3 regions of the Escherichia sp. HH091_1A genome follow, and region 1 is predicted to be linked to each of the others. Evidence: predicted binding sites of a transcription regulator. Region 1 holds the regulator's gene; each other region holds the start of a gene.
The links. The regulator CRP, encoded in region 1, controls carbon source genes, mostly activating them, when cyclic AMP is high. The targets are predictions, from matches to a motif close to ATGTGANNNNNNTCACAT.

Region 1 (4,876 bases):
ACGATCTGATCACCGCCAGAATTCATGGCTACGCTGACGCTATCGACTATTATCGTCAGTGTAGCGCCATGCCGATGCTGAACCAGATCGCCAAACCGACGCTGATTATTCACGCCAAAGACGATCCGTTTATGGATCATCAGGTGATCCCGAAACCGGAAAATCTCCCCCCGCAGGTGGAGTATCAACTGACTGAACATGGTGGTCATGTTGGCTTTCTTGGCGGTACATTATTTCATCCGCAAATGTGGCTGGAGTCACGCATTCCTGACTGGTTAACAACGTATCTGGAGGCGAAATCATGTTGATTCCGTGGCAAGAACTCTCCCCCGAAACGCTGGAAAATTTAATTGAAAGTTTTGTGTTACGCGAAGGCACCGATTATGGTGAACATGAGCGTACACTTGAACAGAAAGTCGCCGACGTCAAACGCCAGCTACAGTGCGGAGAAGCGGTGCTGGTATGGTCGGAGCTGCACGAAACGGTCAATATCATGCCGCGCAGTCAGTTTCGTGAATAACCTGCAGCCGTCGGCGGACGAGATAATAATGATAGCTAAGTCATGGAGTTACTATGTCTGCCAAACATCCGGTCATTGCGGTAACAGGATCCAGCGGCGCGGGGACCACCACCACCAGTCTCGCGTTTCGTAAAATATTCGCGCAGTTAAATCTGCATGCAGCTGAGGTGGAAGGCGACAGTTTTCACCGTTACACGCGCCCGGAAATGGACATGGCGATCCGCAAGGCGCGTGATGCCGGGCGGCATATCAGCTACTTTGGCCCCGAAGCGAACGACTTCGGCCTGCTGGAACAAACCTTCATTGAATACGGTCAGAGCGGCAAAGGAAAATCACGCAAATATCTGCATACGTACGACGAAGCCGTACCGTGGAATCAGGTGCCGGGAACATTCACCCCATGGCAACCTTTACCGGAACCCACTGATGTACTGTTTTATGAAGGGCTACACGGTGGCGTCGTCACGCCACATCATAACGTTGCGCAGCATGTGGATTTACTGGTCGGCGTAGTGCCTATCGTTAACCTTGAGTGGATTCAAAAACTGATCCGCGACACCAGCGAGCGCGGGCACTCACGAGAAGCGGTGATGGACTCAGTAGTACGTTCAATGGAAGACTATATCAACTACATCACGCCGCAGTTTTCCCGCACCCATCTTAACTTCCAGCGCGTTCCCACTGTCGACACCTCAAACCCGTTCGCAGCAAAGGGCATTCCATCACTGGATGAAAGCTTTGTGGTGATCCATTTTCGTAATCTGGAAGGGATCGATTTCCCCTGGCTGCTGGCGATGTTGCAGGGCTCATTCATTTCCCACATCAATACATTAGTGGTGCCGGGCGGTAAAATGGGTCTGGCAATGGAGTTAATTATGCTGCCACTGGTGCAACGATTGATGGAAGGAAAGAAAATCGAGTAACTCTGCTAATATGCCGGATAAACAATTATCCGGCATCGTACTCCTGACATCAAATCACGCGGCAACCACTTCATACGAGTGAGTAATATTCACCGCTTTTTCCAGCATCAACGCCACTGAACAATATTTCTCAGCAGAGAGATCAACCGCACGCGCAACCGCTGCGTCTTTCAGGTCGCGACCGGTGACGATAAAATGCAGATTAATGTGCGTAAACAGGCGTGGTGCCTCTTCGCGGCGTTCAGAGGTCAATTTTACTTCACAATCGACCACATCCTGACGCCCTTTTTGCAGGATCGAAACCACATCGATGGCACTGCAACCACCCGCCGCCATCAACACCATTTCCATCGGACTTGGCGCTTTATCGCCTGAGTTGCCGTCCATTAAAATCTGGTGACCAGAGGCAGACTCGCCCAGAAAAGTTAACCCTTCGACCCACTTCACTCGCGCTTGCATTTTTGCTACTCCACTGCGTCAATTTTCCTGACAGAGTACGCGTACTAACCAAATCGCGCAACGGAAGGCGACCTGGGTCATGCTGAAGCGAGACACCAGGAGACACAAAGCGAAAGCTATGCTAAAACAGTCAGGATGCTACAGTAATACATTGATGTACTGCATGTATGCAAAGGACGTCACATTACCGTGCAGTACAGTTGATAGCCCCTTCCCAGGTAGCGGGAAGCACAATTTCGGCAATCCAGAGACAGCGGCGTTTTCTGGCTCTGGAGAAAGCTTATAACAGAGGATAACCGCGCATGGTGCTTGGCAAACCGCAAACAGACCCGACTCTCGAATGGTTCTTGTCTCATTGCCACATTCATAAGTACCCATCCAAGAGCACGCTTATTCACCAGGGTGAAAAAGCGGAAACGCTGTACTACATCGTTAAAGGCTCTGTGGCAGTGCTGATCAAAGATGAAGAGGGTAAAGAAATGATCCTCTCCTATCTGAATCAGGGTGATTTTATTGGCGAACTGGGCCTGTTTGAAGAAGGCCAGGAACGTAGCGCATGGGTACGTGCGAAAACCGCCTGTGAAGTGGCTGAAATTTCATACAAAAAATTTCGCCAATTGATTCAGGTAAACCCGGACATTCTGATGCGTCTTTCTGCACAGATGGCGCGTCGTTTGCAAGTCACTTCAGAGAAAGTGGGCAACCTGGCGTTCCTCGACGTGACGGGCCGCATTGCACAGACTCTGCTGAACCTGGCAAAACAACCGGATGCTATGACTCACCCGGACGGTATGCAAATCAAAATTACCCGTCAGGAAATTGGTCAGATTGTCGGCTGTTCTCGTGAAACCGTGGGACGCATTCTGAAGATGCTGGAAGATCAGAACCTGATCTCCGCACACGGTAAAACCATCGTCGTTTACGGCACTCGTTAATCCCGTCGGAGTGGCGCGTTACTGAGTAGCGCGCCATTTTGTTTCCCCCGATGTGGCGCAGACTGATTTATCACCCCGATATCAACTATGCACTACGACAAACGCTAGTGCTATGTTTGCCCGTGGCCGTTGGGTTAATGCTTGGCGAATTACGATTCGGTCTGCTCTTCTCCCTCGTTCCAGCCTGTTGCAATATTGCGGGCCTTGATACGCCTCATAAACGTTTTTTCAAACGCTTAATCATTGGTGCGTCACTGTTTGCCACCTGTAGCTTGCTGACACAGCTACTACTGGCAAAAGATGTTCCCCTGCCCTTTTTGCTGACCGGATTAACGCTGGTGCTTGGTGTCACTGCTGAGCTGGGGCCATTGCACGCAAAATTGCTTCCCGCATCGCTGCTCGCCGCCATTTTTACCCTCAGTCTGGCGGGATACATGCCAGTCTGGGAACCGTTGCTGATCTATGCGCTGGGCACGTTGTGGTACGGACTGTTTAACTGGTTTTGGTTCTGGCTCTGGCGCGAACAACCGCTACGCGAGTCACTAAGCTTGCTGTACCGTGAACTGGCGGATTATTGCGAAGCTAAATACAGCCTACTCACCCAGCACACCGATCCTGAAAAAGCATTGCCGCCGCTGCTGGTGCGCCAGCAAAAAGCGGTCGATTTAATTACTCAGTGCTATCAGCAAATGCATATGCTTTCCGCGCAAAATAATACTGACTACAAGCGGATGCTGCGTATTTTCCAAGAGGCGCTGGATTTACAGGAACATATTTCGGTCAGCTTGCATCAGCCGGAAGAGGTGCAAAAGCTGGTCGAGCGTAGCCATGCAGAAGAAGTTATCCGCTGGAATGCGCAAACTGTCGCCACTCGCCTGCGCGTGCTGGCTGATGACATTCTTTACCATCGCCTGCCGACGCGCTTTACGATGGAAAAACAAATTGGCGCACTGGAAAAAATCGCCCGCCAGCATCCGGATAATCCGGTTGGGCAATTCTGCTATTGGCACTTCAGCCGCATCGCCCGCGTGCTGCGCACCCAAAAACCGCTCTATGCCCGTGATTTACTGGCCGATAAACAGCGGCGAATGCCGTTACTGCCGGCGCTAAAAAGTTATCTGTCACTGAAATCTCCAGCGCTACGCAATGCTGGACGACTGAGTGTGATGTTAAGCGTTGCCAGCCTGATGGGCACCGCACTGCATCTGCCGAAGTCGTACTGGATCCTGATGACGGTATTGCTGGTAACGCAAAATGGCTACGGCGCAACCCGTCTGAGGATTGTGAACCGTTCTGTGGGAACCGTGGTCGGGTTAATCATTGCGGGCGTTGCCCTGCACTTTAAAATTCCCGAAGGTTACACCCTGACCTTGATGCTGATTACCACCCTCGCCAGCTACCTGATATTGCGCAAAAACTACGGCTGGGCGACGGTCGGTTTTACCATTACTGCGGTGTATACCCTGCAACTATTGTGGTTGAACGGCGAGCAATACATCCTTCCGCGTCTTATCGATACCATTATTGGTTGTTTAATTGCTTTCGGCGGTACTGTCTGGCTGTGGCCGCAGTGGCAGAGCGGGTTATTGCGTAAAAACGCCCATGATGCTTTAGAAGCCTATCAGGAAGCGATTCGTTTGATTCTGAGCGAGGATCCGCAACCAACGCCACTGGCCTGGCAGCGAATGCGGGTGAATCAGGCGCATAACACTCTGTATAACTCATTGAATCAGGCGATGCAGGAACCGGCATTCAACAGCCATTATCTGGCAGATATGAAACTGTGGGTAACGCATAGCCAGTTTATTGTTGAACATATTAATGCCATGACCACGCTGGCACGGGAACACCGGGCATTGCCACCTGAACTGGCACAAGAGTATTTACAGTCTTGTGAAATCGCCATTCAGCGTTGTCAGCAGCGACTGGAGTATGACGAACCAGGTAGTTCTGGCGATGCCAATATCATGGATGCGCCGGAGATGCAGCCGCACGAAGGTGCGGCAGGTACGCTGGAGCAGCATTTACAACGGGTTATT
Region 2 (4,876 bases), 1.4 Mb from region 1:
GGAAATTTAAACTGTGAAAGAATTCACAAATAGCTGCGGTTCAGAATGTTATATCCGCAGCTTATTGACTGAAGTAATAATTATTCTCAATAATTAACAGGGGAGGGACAATATTAACGATAGAAAATAAGATAAATAATCATACCAATAGATAAAATTCCGAAGCCACTATATGCCACTATATAAGCAAAGAAAAGTCCGGGATTTTTTGCTCGCCAGACATACACCGGTTCCGCTGCATTTTTAACCCGTTTATCAATCGCGCCTGCACGCCAGCCTTTCCATGCTTCGCGAAAACAAAATATCGGGATAAGGAAAAAAACGGCAACCACAAAAAACTGCTGTACATCCATAACTACTTTCCTTGTTTCTTCTGTAATTCAAGTAACTGTTCGGGCGTGACGGCGGGATACCCCTGTGCATCTTCCGGCACCTGGTGCATAGCCGGAATAGGCACAAGCGGCCCTAAAAAGCGCGGTTCACGTTTAAAAATATAAAGGTCAGCCAGCGCACCGAAACGGGCGGCAAATTCGCGAATACGTACTGACAGCATATCTTTTGGCGACGGTACGGCATAACACTGGGCCTGAATCCCCATATGTAGCGCTATAAATAATGCCCGCTCACAGTGGAAACGTTGGGTGATAATAATGAAATCATTAGTATCAAAAACTTTGCGTGTACGGACGATGGAATCCAGCGTACGAAAACCTGCGTAATCGAGGACAATATCTGATGGGTCGACACCTGCGGCGATTAAATCTTTGCGCATGGTCTTTGGCTCATTATAACTTTGCAAAGCATTATCGCCGCTCAGTAATAGATAATTTACCTTGCCGCTGTTATAGGCATTAATCGCTCCTTGAATACGGTAGCGATAATACTGATTAATTACGCCAGTACGATAATATTTTGCTGTGCCGAGCACCACGCCGACCTGGCGGTAGGGGAGATCCTGCAATTCGTCGTAGATATAAGGCGCGGTTTTCCAGCTCATCCAGCGATCGAGGCCGAGCACAGTCAACAGCAGCAAGCCGATCAGGACTAACAGGCTGTAGAACACGCGCTTTAACATGCAGGAGACTCGATCTAAGGAAAATTTCCATCAGGCTACTTTACCCGCTGGTTTTGCGCAAGAAACGGCAAACTGTTTGCCGGGATTTTCGACACCGGGAGAGAGCTGGCAAGTATGATGCGACGTTTATCAGTGTGTCAGACCTGAAGGCGGCCGGATAAGGCGTTCACGCCACATCCGGCACCAGGCTTAAGCGAGAAGCACGCGGTCGATACTGTGACAGCCGAGAGCTTTCAGCGTTGCGGAGGTGGCATCCCACTGAATCAACGGCGCATCGGCTTTTTCTGCCAGAACTGCGCGCTGGATATCCGGGTAATCATAACCCTTGAGATTCAACAGAATTAACGCCCCCTGCAACGGCGGCAGAGTCGGATTGAATGCGGCGTTTTCAGCGTAGCTGCCGCTGAAAATACGACCGTCTTTACATTCCAGCGCGACACCGCTTGGCGACTTACTGTAAGGCATGTGCGAACGGTTTGCCGCCGCAATCGCTGCCTGAGAAAGCGCATCACCAGTCAGCGCATAGCCGTGATCCTGCTCGTCCATCAGCAGCGTTTTAATCTCCAGATCTTTCGGCCCAAAGGCATCCGGCAGATAGTCACGCAGCGCGTGTGGCGCGCGGCCCGGCAGGTGAATACGCAGATCCAGACCGCTGTTCAGTTCATTCATAAACTGACGGCAGTGACCACAAGGCGTGTAGTTAACGGTGATGGCTGCGAGCGCTTTTTCACCACTCAACCAGGCGTGGCTGATCGCGCTTTGTTCGGCATGAACGGTTTGCTGCATTGTCGCACCAATAAATTCCATATTGGCACCAAAATACCAGGTTCCGCTCACACCGCGCGCGATTGCGCCAACATTAAAATTCGACAATGGCGTACGCGCACAGGCCGCCGCCAGCGGGAGTAGTGCGAATGCCAGCGCGTCTTCGTCCAGCCCCGTTGCGCTCTTCAGCGATGAGACTTGCTCCCCGGTCAACAAAGCGGGGAAGTACTTGTCTGCCAGAATAGGTTCCAGTGCAGATTGCAAGTTATCCGCAAGTTGGGCAAAAGCGGTTTGAAAACGTGGATGCATGGCGTTGCCTCATAATCATGTAATGGGATAACAGTTTACGAACCCGTTATGGCTTTATATGTGATCTGAATCTCATTAATTGTGCAACGAATGAAACTTACATCAAAAATGCGCGACACATCGCAAATTTTAGCCCATTACTGCCAGAATAATCGGGAAAAGGAAGGGTGCGATCAGCGAAGTAATAATCCCGCATAACACCAGCGCCAGCGAACTAAATGCACCTTCCTGATAATCCAGCTCAGCACAGCGTGCCGTACCGAGGGCGTGCGAGGCTGTCCCCATCGCCAGACCGCGCGCTGCTTTGGTGCGAATACGCATCGCATTAAGTAACGTATGACCAAACACTGCGCCCAGAATACCGACGAAAATCACGCAAACTGCGCTGATTGCCGGAATACCGCCAATACTGCCGCCAACCGCCATTGCAATAGGCGTGGTGACTGATTTCGGCAGGATTGACGCGGCAATTTCCGGGGAAGCGCCCATCAACAATGCCACGGAAGTCCCCGTCACCATCGCAACCACGCTGCCGATAAAACAGATGGTGATGATCGATTTCCAGCGCGCGCGGATCTGGTGTAGCTGCTCATATAAAGGATAGGCTAGTGCGACAACCGCCGGTTGCAGCAGATCGTTTAGCACTTCGCTACCTTTAAAGTAGCTGTCGTAAGAGATGCCGGTCAGCATTAAAAAAGGAATGATCACCACCATTGCAACCAGCAATGGGTTAAGCAAGGGAAACTTATACCGCGCCGCCAGTTTGCGGGCGGCAAAAAAGACAATTAACGTTAGCGGCAATGACCACCAGATATTTGCCATCATTCTTCTGATCCTTTCTGACCTACGACTTTACGTTCACCGTGCACCAGTTGCGAACTCCAGCTCACCACCAGAAAAACCACCAGCGTACTGACTGCACAGGAAACCACTACCGGACCAAACTGTGCGCGGAGCAAATCAAAATATTGCATGACGCCTACGCCAATCGGCACAAACAATAGCGCCATATAGCGAATCAGTACGTAGCACCCCGGATTGACCCACTTTGCCGGAAGAATTTGCAAGGCCAGCAGGACAAACAAGATCAGCATCCCGATGATGCTGCCCGGAATGGTTACCGGTAGCAGGGAAGCAATGAAAATGCCTGCATACAGGCAGGCATAAATCAGGATAAAAGCGCGTAAATATTGCCAGATAATGTTCAGTGTCTTACTCATAATCAACACCCCAGATGAGATGGATTCATCATACAATTAATTCGTAAAACGTGCTACCGATCACATTAAGAATTCTCAGCATAGTTGAATTACAGGGAAGTAACATCGGGCGAGTGCCCAGTTCAGCACACTAATTCTGCTGTAAAAAGTGCAGAAACTGACTTAAAGCATAAGAAGGCGTTTCGTTATTACGCCAAAACACACCGACGCTGCCTTTCTGTTCAATCTTTGGCAGGTTGAGGATCACCAGTTGCCCCTGGCTGGCATAACGTTGCGCCAGGCGTAATGACAAAATAGAGATCATATTGCTGCTTTGTAACAGGTTGGTACTGACGTTCATCGACGCCGACTCAATCGTGTTTTCTGGCAGCATCACGCCGTGGTCTACCAGCGCATTATCAATGCTGATGCGGATGGGGGTACCTGTCGGCCAGACTATCCACCGCCAGTTAGCAAGATCATTCCAGCTGAGGGTGGCGTATTTCGCCAGTGGATGCTCAGGACGGGCGACAAAGCATACCGGCTCGGTGTAGAGCACGCGATAATTCAGCGGCAATTGCAACGCGCGACCGCCAATTCGCCCAACCACCACATCGACAGAACCTGCCAACAGATCTTGCAGCAATGGGGTCATCACCTTCTCTTCGATATTCAGGTGTAGAGTTGGCATCTCCTTGAGCAAATGCAAAATCGCCTGGGATACGCAGTCAGTGGCGACGGGAGAACAGCCAATTTTCAGACTGCCGACCAGTCCACCTTGTTTAAAGCGAGCCAGTTCATATTGCGATCTTTCCATGTCATTGATTAACCGTTGGGCATGTTGCAATAACAATTTGCCGCCTTCGGTCGGACGAAGCCCTTTGCTGTGCCGCTCAAAAAGTGTGAGTCCGATCTCATCTTCCAGTTGTGACAACCATTTCGAAAGCGCGGGTTGGGTGATATTCATCATCCGTGCGACATGGGTCAGATTACCCTGTTCACCCAGCGCCACCAGCATTTGCAGGTGATGTAGTTTTAGTTTTTGCGCCCAGTTCGCCATTTGCCATAACCTCCAGGTTATCTCTCTGCCCGAAATGCCATTGTACATCTCATCTCTTTAATCACATTATCGCAACATATACAAAACAAAAGAAACATCTACCTTACCTGCACTGAGGCATTTACTATGACTCAACGACGTGATTTACAAGCACTGATCGATGCTGCTCCGGTCGGCAAGATGCAGTGGCGCGTTATCATCTGCTGTTTTCTGGTGGTAATGCTCGATGGTTTTGACACCGCGGCTATCGGATTTATCGCCCCTGATATTCGCACTCACTGGCAACTCACCGCAGGCGATCTCGCCCCGCTTTTTGGCGCGGGTCTGCTGGGATTAACCGCAGGCGCACTGCTTTGTGGCCCGTTGTCCGATCGCTTTGGTCGCAAGCGGGTGATTGAGCTGTGCGTCTTTTTGTTTGGCGCGTTAAGCCTCGCCTCTGCGTTTTCACCAGATCTGCAAACGCTGGTA
Region 3 (4,876 bases), 1.8 Mb from region 1:
GTAATTGCACCAGTTTGCAATCGTCCACCAACGGTATTTGAACGCTGAAACAAATCGGCCAGATAATCAAATAAACCTAACGCAACGCCGAGGAATGACGTGGCGAGGGCTAAATCAGCAAATAAATGCACCGCCAGCTCAACATGCGGAGAGGCCACCATTTCGCGTAACGCCTGTAACAGCCCGTTTAATCCGGCATGATTAGCCAGCAATCCCATAAAGGTTGTTGAATCAATGCTGCCAAGCGTCGCCAGCTGCCAGAAAATATATGCCACCAGGGGGATCGCACTACCGGTTATAAACACCCAGCGTAGCTTACGAATATTGCCATCCATATAACTGACAATGCTCGGCACGCTACCGTGAAAACCAAACGACGTAAAAATCACTGGGATTGCAGACAGTGCCAGCCCCTGTTGCAACGGCAGGGTTAAAAGATTCACCTTATGAATATGCGGAAGTAGCAGTACCAGCATCACCACCAGAAAAATAATTTTGGCGCTGAACAGAAAACGGTTAAATAAATCGACCAGCGAAGTTCCGACACAAACCACGCCACCGGCAACAAAAGTGAACAACAGCACGCCAGCGGTTGCCGACATTGAAATACCTGTCCAGTCGCTGATGCTGGAAGCCAACAATTCACCAGCACCACTGATGTATGCCGCAGTCAGAGCATACATTAAGAACATCATACTGAAGCCCGTCAGCCACTGACCGTAGCGTCCCAGATAGCGTTTTGCCAGCGTGCCCAGACCGGTATCTGCCGGGACATGCTGGTACACCTCCAGTAGTAATAGCGCCGTGTAGCACATCAACGCCCAAAGCCCAATCAACAAGATTAACGTGACGCTAAAACCAACACCTGCCGCAGCCAGCGGCATTGCCAGCATGCCTGCTCCAATTGTGGTTCCCGCCACGATAAAAACACTTCCCAGAGTTCTGTTTTTCACGCTTTCTTCTGTCCTGACGATCTTTATGAGTGATATCTGCGGCGCAGGTTAAGGCATAACGGCTGCTTCGTCAAACTGGCGTTACATATGGTGTAAATATAAATGTACAATAAAATGCGTTCAGTCCTGCGCTGGCGCAAAGTCTTGGTAAGCGGCAATCGCTACGCTAGCCTTTTTTTGAGGAGGAACGATGGACTCTATTCACGGTCATGAAGTGTTAAATATGATGATTGAATCAGGTGAGCAATATACGCATGCCAGTCTGGAAGCTGCGATTAAAGCGCGTTTTGGTGAACAGGCACGTTTTCACACCTGCTCGGCAGAAGGGATGACAGCGGGAGAGCTGGTAGCGTTTCTGGCAGCAAAAGACAAATTTATACCTTCGGAAGACGGTTTTTCAACCGATCAGAGTAAGATTTGCCGTCACTGATTTGAAACGGCGGCAGAAAACCTGCCGCCGGAAAGCATTAGTTTTGTGTGTCGAGGGTAGAGAGTTCTTTGTCGATAAAATACAAACCTTCGCCGCTTTTGCCTGCAAGGCTTAATTTATCAATAATCGATTTGAACAGTTTCTCTTCTTCATGCTGCTCAGAAACATACCATTGCAGGAAATTAAATGTTGGGTAGTCCTGATTGGTCATTGCAGCATGAGCCAGTTCGTTAATTTTCTGCGTGATTAATTGTTCGTGTTTATAGGTTTCCTGGAATAATTCATCAAGTGAAGAATATTCAGCAAACGGAGATTCAACGGTATTAATACGCGGTAAGTTGCCGGTATCAGTCAGGTAATCAAACAGACGCTGCATATGCGTCATCTCTTCCTGGGCGTGACGGCGCAGGAACGCGGCAGCACCTTCGAAGGTATGATAGCTGCACCAGGCGCTCATTTGCTGATAAAGCAGTGAAGAGTACAGTTCCAGGTTCATCTGCTCATTAAGTTTTTCAATCATTTCTGGTTTCAGCATGATAGTGCTCCACAAAGGTTATATTTGTTGCTGTGGCGTCACTATAATTTGTTATTTTATTATTTGCAAAAGGTAAAATATAAACTTCATTTATTAAAAATACGAATGGGAATAAAACGCATTACTGATATTTATTTAATCAGCGAAGATCCCCCTCGCTGATTAAAACATTTAGAGAAAGACAGGGAAGGCGGAATGATGGCACTGATATGACAAAGTGAATTCCGTATTCAAACATAAGGAACCCGCAAAGAGGCTACAGTTGCCTACTGGCTGACCAAAGGGGATAGCGTGGGTATAGCCTTCCTGCTGGCATGCGCGATCGGCGATCCCGCGACTGATATAACGATCGGTACGGGCATGCTGCAAAAAAGCCTGATCATAAACCAACCGAACAATACCTGTTGCCGCGTCAACTTCGCCCACATGAGCCTGGCGAGTAACTGTGCACCCCGCCAGCGTTATTAATGAAAGAGTCAGAATCAGAAGTCTCATGGTCCAGCCAGAAGAGTAAAAGAAAGCAGTATTTTACGCGTTACAGCGCTGCGACAATGGCCGGAAAAGACGCCTGGCAGGCGCTATTTCTCGCCATCTGTATGTGTCAGAAATGGGGGGGCTGCTTTTTGATTATCATTTTTATAACATTAAAGGGGTATTTATGTGATTTGCATCACATAAAGATTGATTTTTGTGATGATTGTCATATTATAAGTGCAAAGACAATAACACCTGCATAACAAATAGTCGGAGTGCCGCGATGAAACTGCGCAAGATCCTGAAAAGTATGTTCAATAACTATTGCAAGACGTTCAAAGACGTACCGCCAGGCAATATGTTCCGATAACAAAAAACCTGCTCCGGCAGGTTTTTTTGTGTCCTGATGACGGTGGTTGTGACTATCGCTGAAGAAGTGAAGCCGCTACTATAACGGCTTTCAAAATGCTATCAGGAGTTTACGATGTCCCAGCCGCTGAATGCCGATCAGGAACTGGTTTCTGATGTGGTTGCTTGCCAGTTGGTTATCAAACAAATTCTCGACGTTCTGGATGTAATCGCGCCCGTTGAAGTTCGCGAAAAAATGTCCAGTCAGCTGAAGAATATCGACTTTACTCACCATCCCGCTGCCGCAGACCCGGTCACCATGCGGGCAATCCAAAAAGCCATCGCGCTGATTGAGCTCAAGTTTACCCCACAGGGTGAATCCCATTAAAAAAACCGCTGCTTCAAACAGATGAGGCAGCGGTTTCTCAAAAACTTCATCGGCGCAATGCATTAGCGCCGATGATGATCAATGCAGCTGATGCGACACGACATTCAGAACATGTTGGTCGGTCTGCACAGGGCACATACCCGCAAGTTTCGCACTGCGCACTTCTTCAAGAATGGTTTGCAGCAACAGGCCATCATGCTGCTGCTCTTTTTCCAGATCGCGCAGGAAATTGACGGTTGAATCATCATTCAGTTCTTTAGCTTCATCGGCTAACTGTGCCAGCGTGCTTGAACGTTGCTCGTATTCTTCCATCGTTTTTTGGAAAAGTTCTTCCAGTGAGTTCAGTTTTTCACCGGGAACATCAATGGCTTTAACGATGGGAGTAGCGCCGACACTCTTCATAAAGTTAAACATGCGCATCATTTGGGTCACGTTACTCTGTGCCTGGGCGCGAAGGAAAGTGGCGGTGCCGTTCAGACTCTGTTCAGAACACCAGTTACTCAGGTGAAGGTAGAGATTGGATGCGTAAAACTCGCGGTTCATTTGAGAGTTGAGTTTGAGAAGCATTCCAGCGGTTGCCATACCTAATATCCTTATATCCAGAAGTGGAGAGGTGCAAGATAAATCAAAACACCATAATTACTGTTTGCAGAATAATTCCTTTCTGCCGGTCCGAAATGTGATCGTGGAGTCAATTCTGACGATGATCTGAAATAAGAATAACGTCTGAACGGGTATAAGAAAATGCTTAAATCATCAAGTTTATATATTTTTACATTTCATTGATGAAATCAATGTAACTGCAATGAATTTTAATGATGATGCTTTTTGTATCTTGTTGATATTAATAGGGGGATTTGAATTCATGATGAAGCAATGATTTTTTAAAACGTTTTTTCATTTTTGCGATAAGGCTCTCAGTATACGTGTTCTGTTAATTAATGAGCACGGTGATAATTAATGGCGAAATGAATGACGCTCATTTTCCACATCTTTGAATTGCGGTTATTACACCATTTCAAAAGCTCAACGCCAGGTAATGTGGCCAATTGACTGGTTAAAAAGAAGACGTTCCGTATGAGTACAAAACACAACAAGGATTTCCAGGCTAATCTTATGGATTAATCTGCTGTGTACTCGATGATTTGTCTGACAAATAAGCCTTTCTCTATGTCTTTTCCCGCTAAATTTATGCACGTTCTCACTGTAATTCTGCGATGTGATATTGCTCTCCTATGGAGAATTAATTTCTCGCTAAAACTATGTCAACACAGTTACTTATCTTTTAGTTAAAAGGTAATGCTTTGTTTTCCGATTAAATTAACGAGAGTTATTCGTTTTTGCCCTACACAAAACGACACTAAAGCTGGAGAGAACCATGCACAAATTTACTAAAGCCCTGGCAGCCATTGGTCTGGCAGCCGTTATGTCACAATCCGCTATGGCGGAGAACCTGAAGCTCGGTTTCCTGGTGAAGCAACCGGAAGAGCCGTGGTTCCAGACCGAATGGAAGTTTGCCGATAAAGCCGGGAAGGATTTAGGGTTTGAAGTTATTAAGATTGCCGTGCCGGATGGCGAAAAAACATTGAACGCGATCGACAGCCTGGCTGCCAGTGGCGCGAAAGGTTTCGTTATTTGTACTCCGGACCCGAAACTCGGCTCTGCCATCGTGGCGAAAGCGCGTGGCTACGATATGAAAGTCATTGCCGTGGATGACCAGTTTGTTAACGCCAAAGGCAAGCCAATGG

Region 2: cdd (cytidine deaminase) is a predicted target of CRP. The motif match lies at 2,208-2,225, and genes of this name have one in related genera.
Region 3: azuC (stress response protein AzuC) is a predicted target of CRP. The motif match lies at 2,577-2,594, and genes of this name have one in related genera.

Annotation. Positions count from the first base shown of each region.
Region 1 is NZ_AP025747.1:4,117,130-4,122,005, forward strand. It holds gene QUF14_RS20740 (hydrolase) at 1-308, shown strand, start outside; gene QUF14_RS20745 (YheU family protein) at 302-520, shown strand; gene QUF14_RS20750 (phosphoribulokinase) at 574-1,443, shown strand; gene QUF14_RS20755 (OsmC family protein) at 1,498-1,902, opposite strand; gene crp (cAMP-activated global transcriptional regulator CRP) at 2,205-2,837, shown strand; gene QUF14_RS20765 (YccS/YhfK family putative transporter) at 2,888-4,876, shown strand, end outside.
Region 2 is NZ_AP025747.1:2,728,779-2,733,654, reverse strand. It holds gene QUF14_RS13875 (DUF2542 family protein) at 114-353, opposite strand; gene sanA (outer membrane permeability protein SanA) at 356-1,075, opposite strand; gene cdd (cytidine deaminase) at 1,265-2,149, opposite strand; gene QUF14_RS13860 (CidB/LrgB family autolysis modulator) at 2,279-2,974, opposite strand; gene QUF14_RS13855 (CidA/LrgA family protein) at 2,971-3,369, opposite strand; gene QUF14_RS13850 (LysR family transcriptional regulator) at 3,500-4,408, opposite strand; gene mhbT (3-hydroxybenzoate transporter MhbT) at 4,535-4,876, shown strand, end outside.
Region 3 is NZ_AP025747.1:2,348,121-2,352,996, reverse strand. It holds gene tyrP (tyrosine transporter TyrP) at 1-953, opposite strand, end outside; gene QUF14_RS11785 (YecH family metal-binding protein) at 1,144-1,383, shown strand; gene ftnA (non-heme ferritin) at 1,421-1,918, opposite strand; gene QUF14_RS11775 (YecR-like family lipoprotein) at 2,090-2,413, opposite strand; gene azuC (stress response protein AzuC) at 2,676-2,762, shown strand; gene yecJ (DUF2766 family protein YecJ) at 2,877-3,128, shown strand; gene QUF14_RS11760 (non-heme ferritin-like protein) at 3,207-3,710, opposite strand; gene araF (arabinose ABC transporter substrate-binding protein AraF) at 4,507-4,876, shown strand, end outside.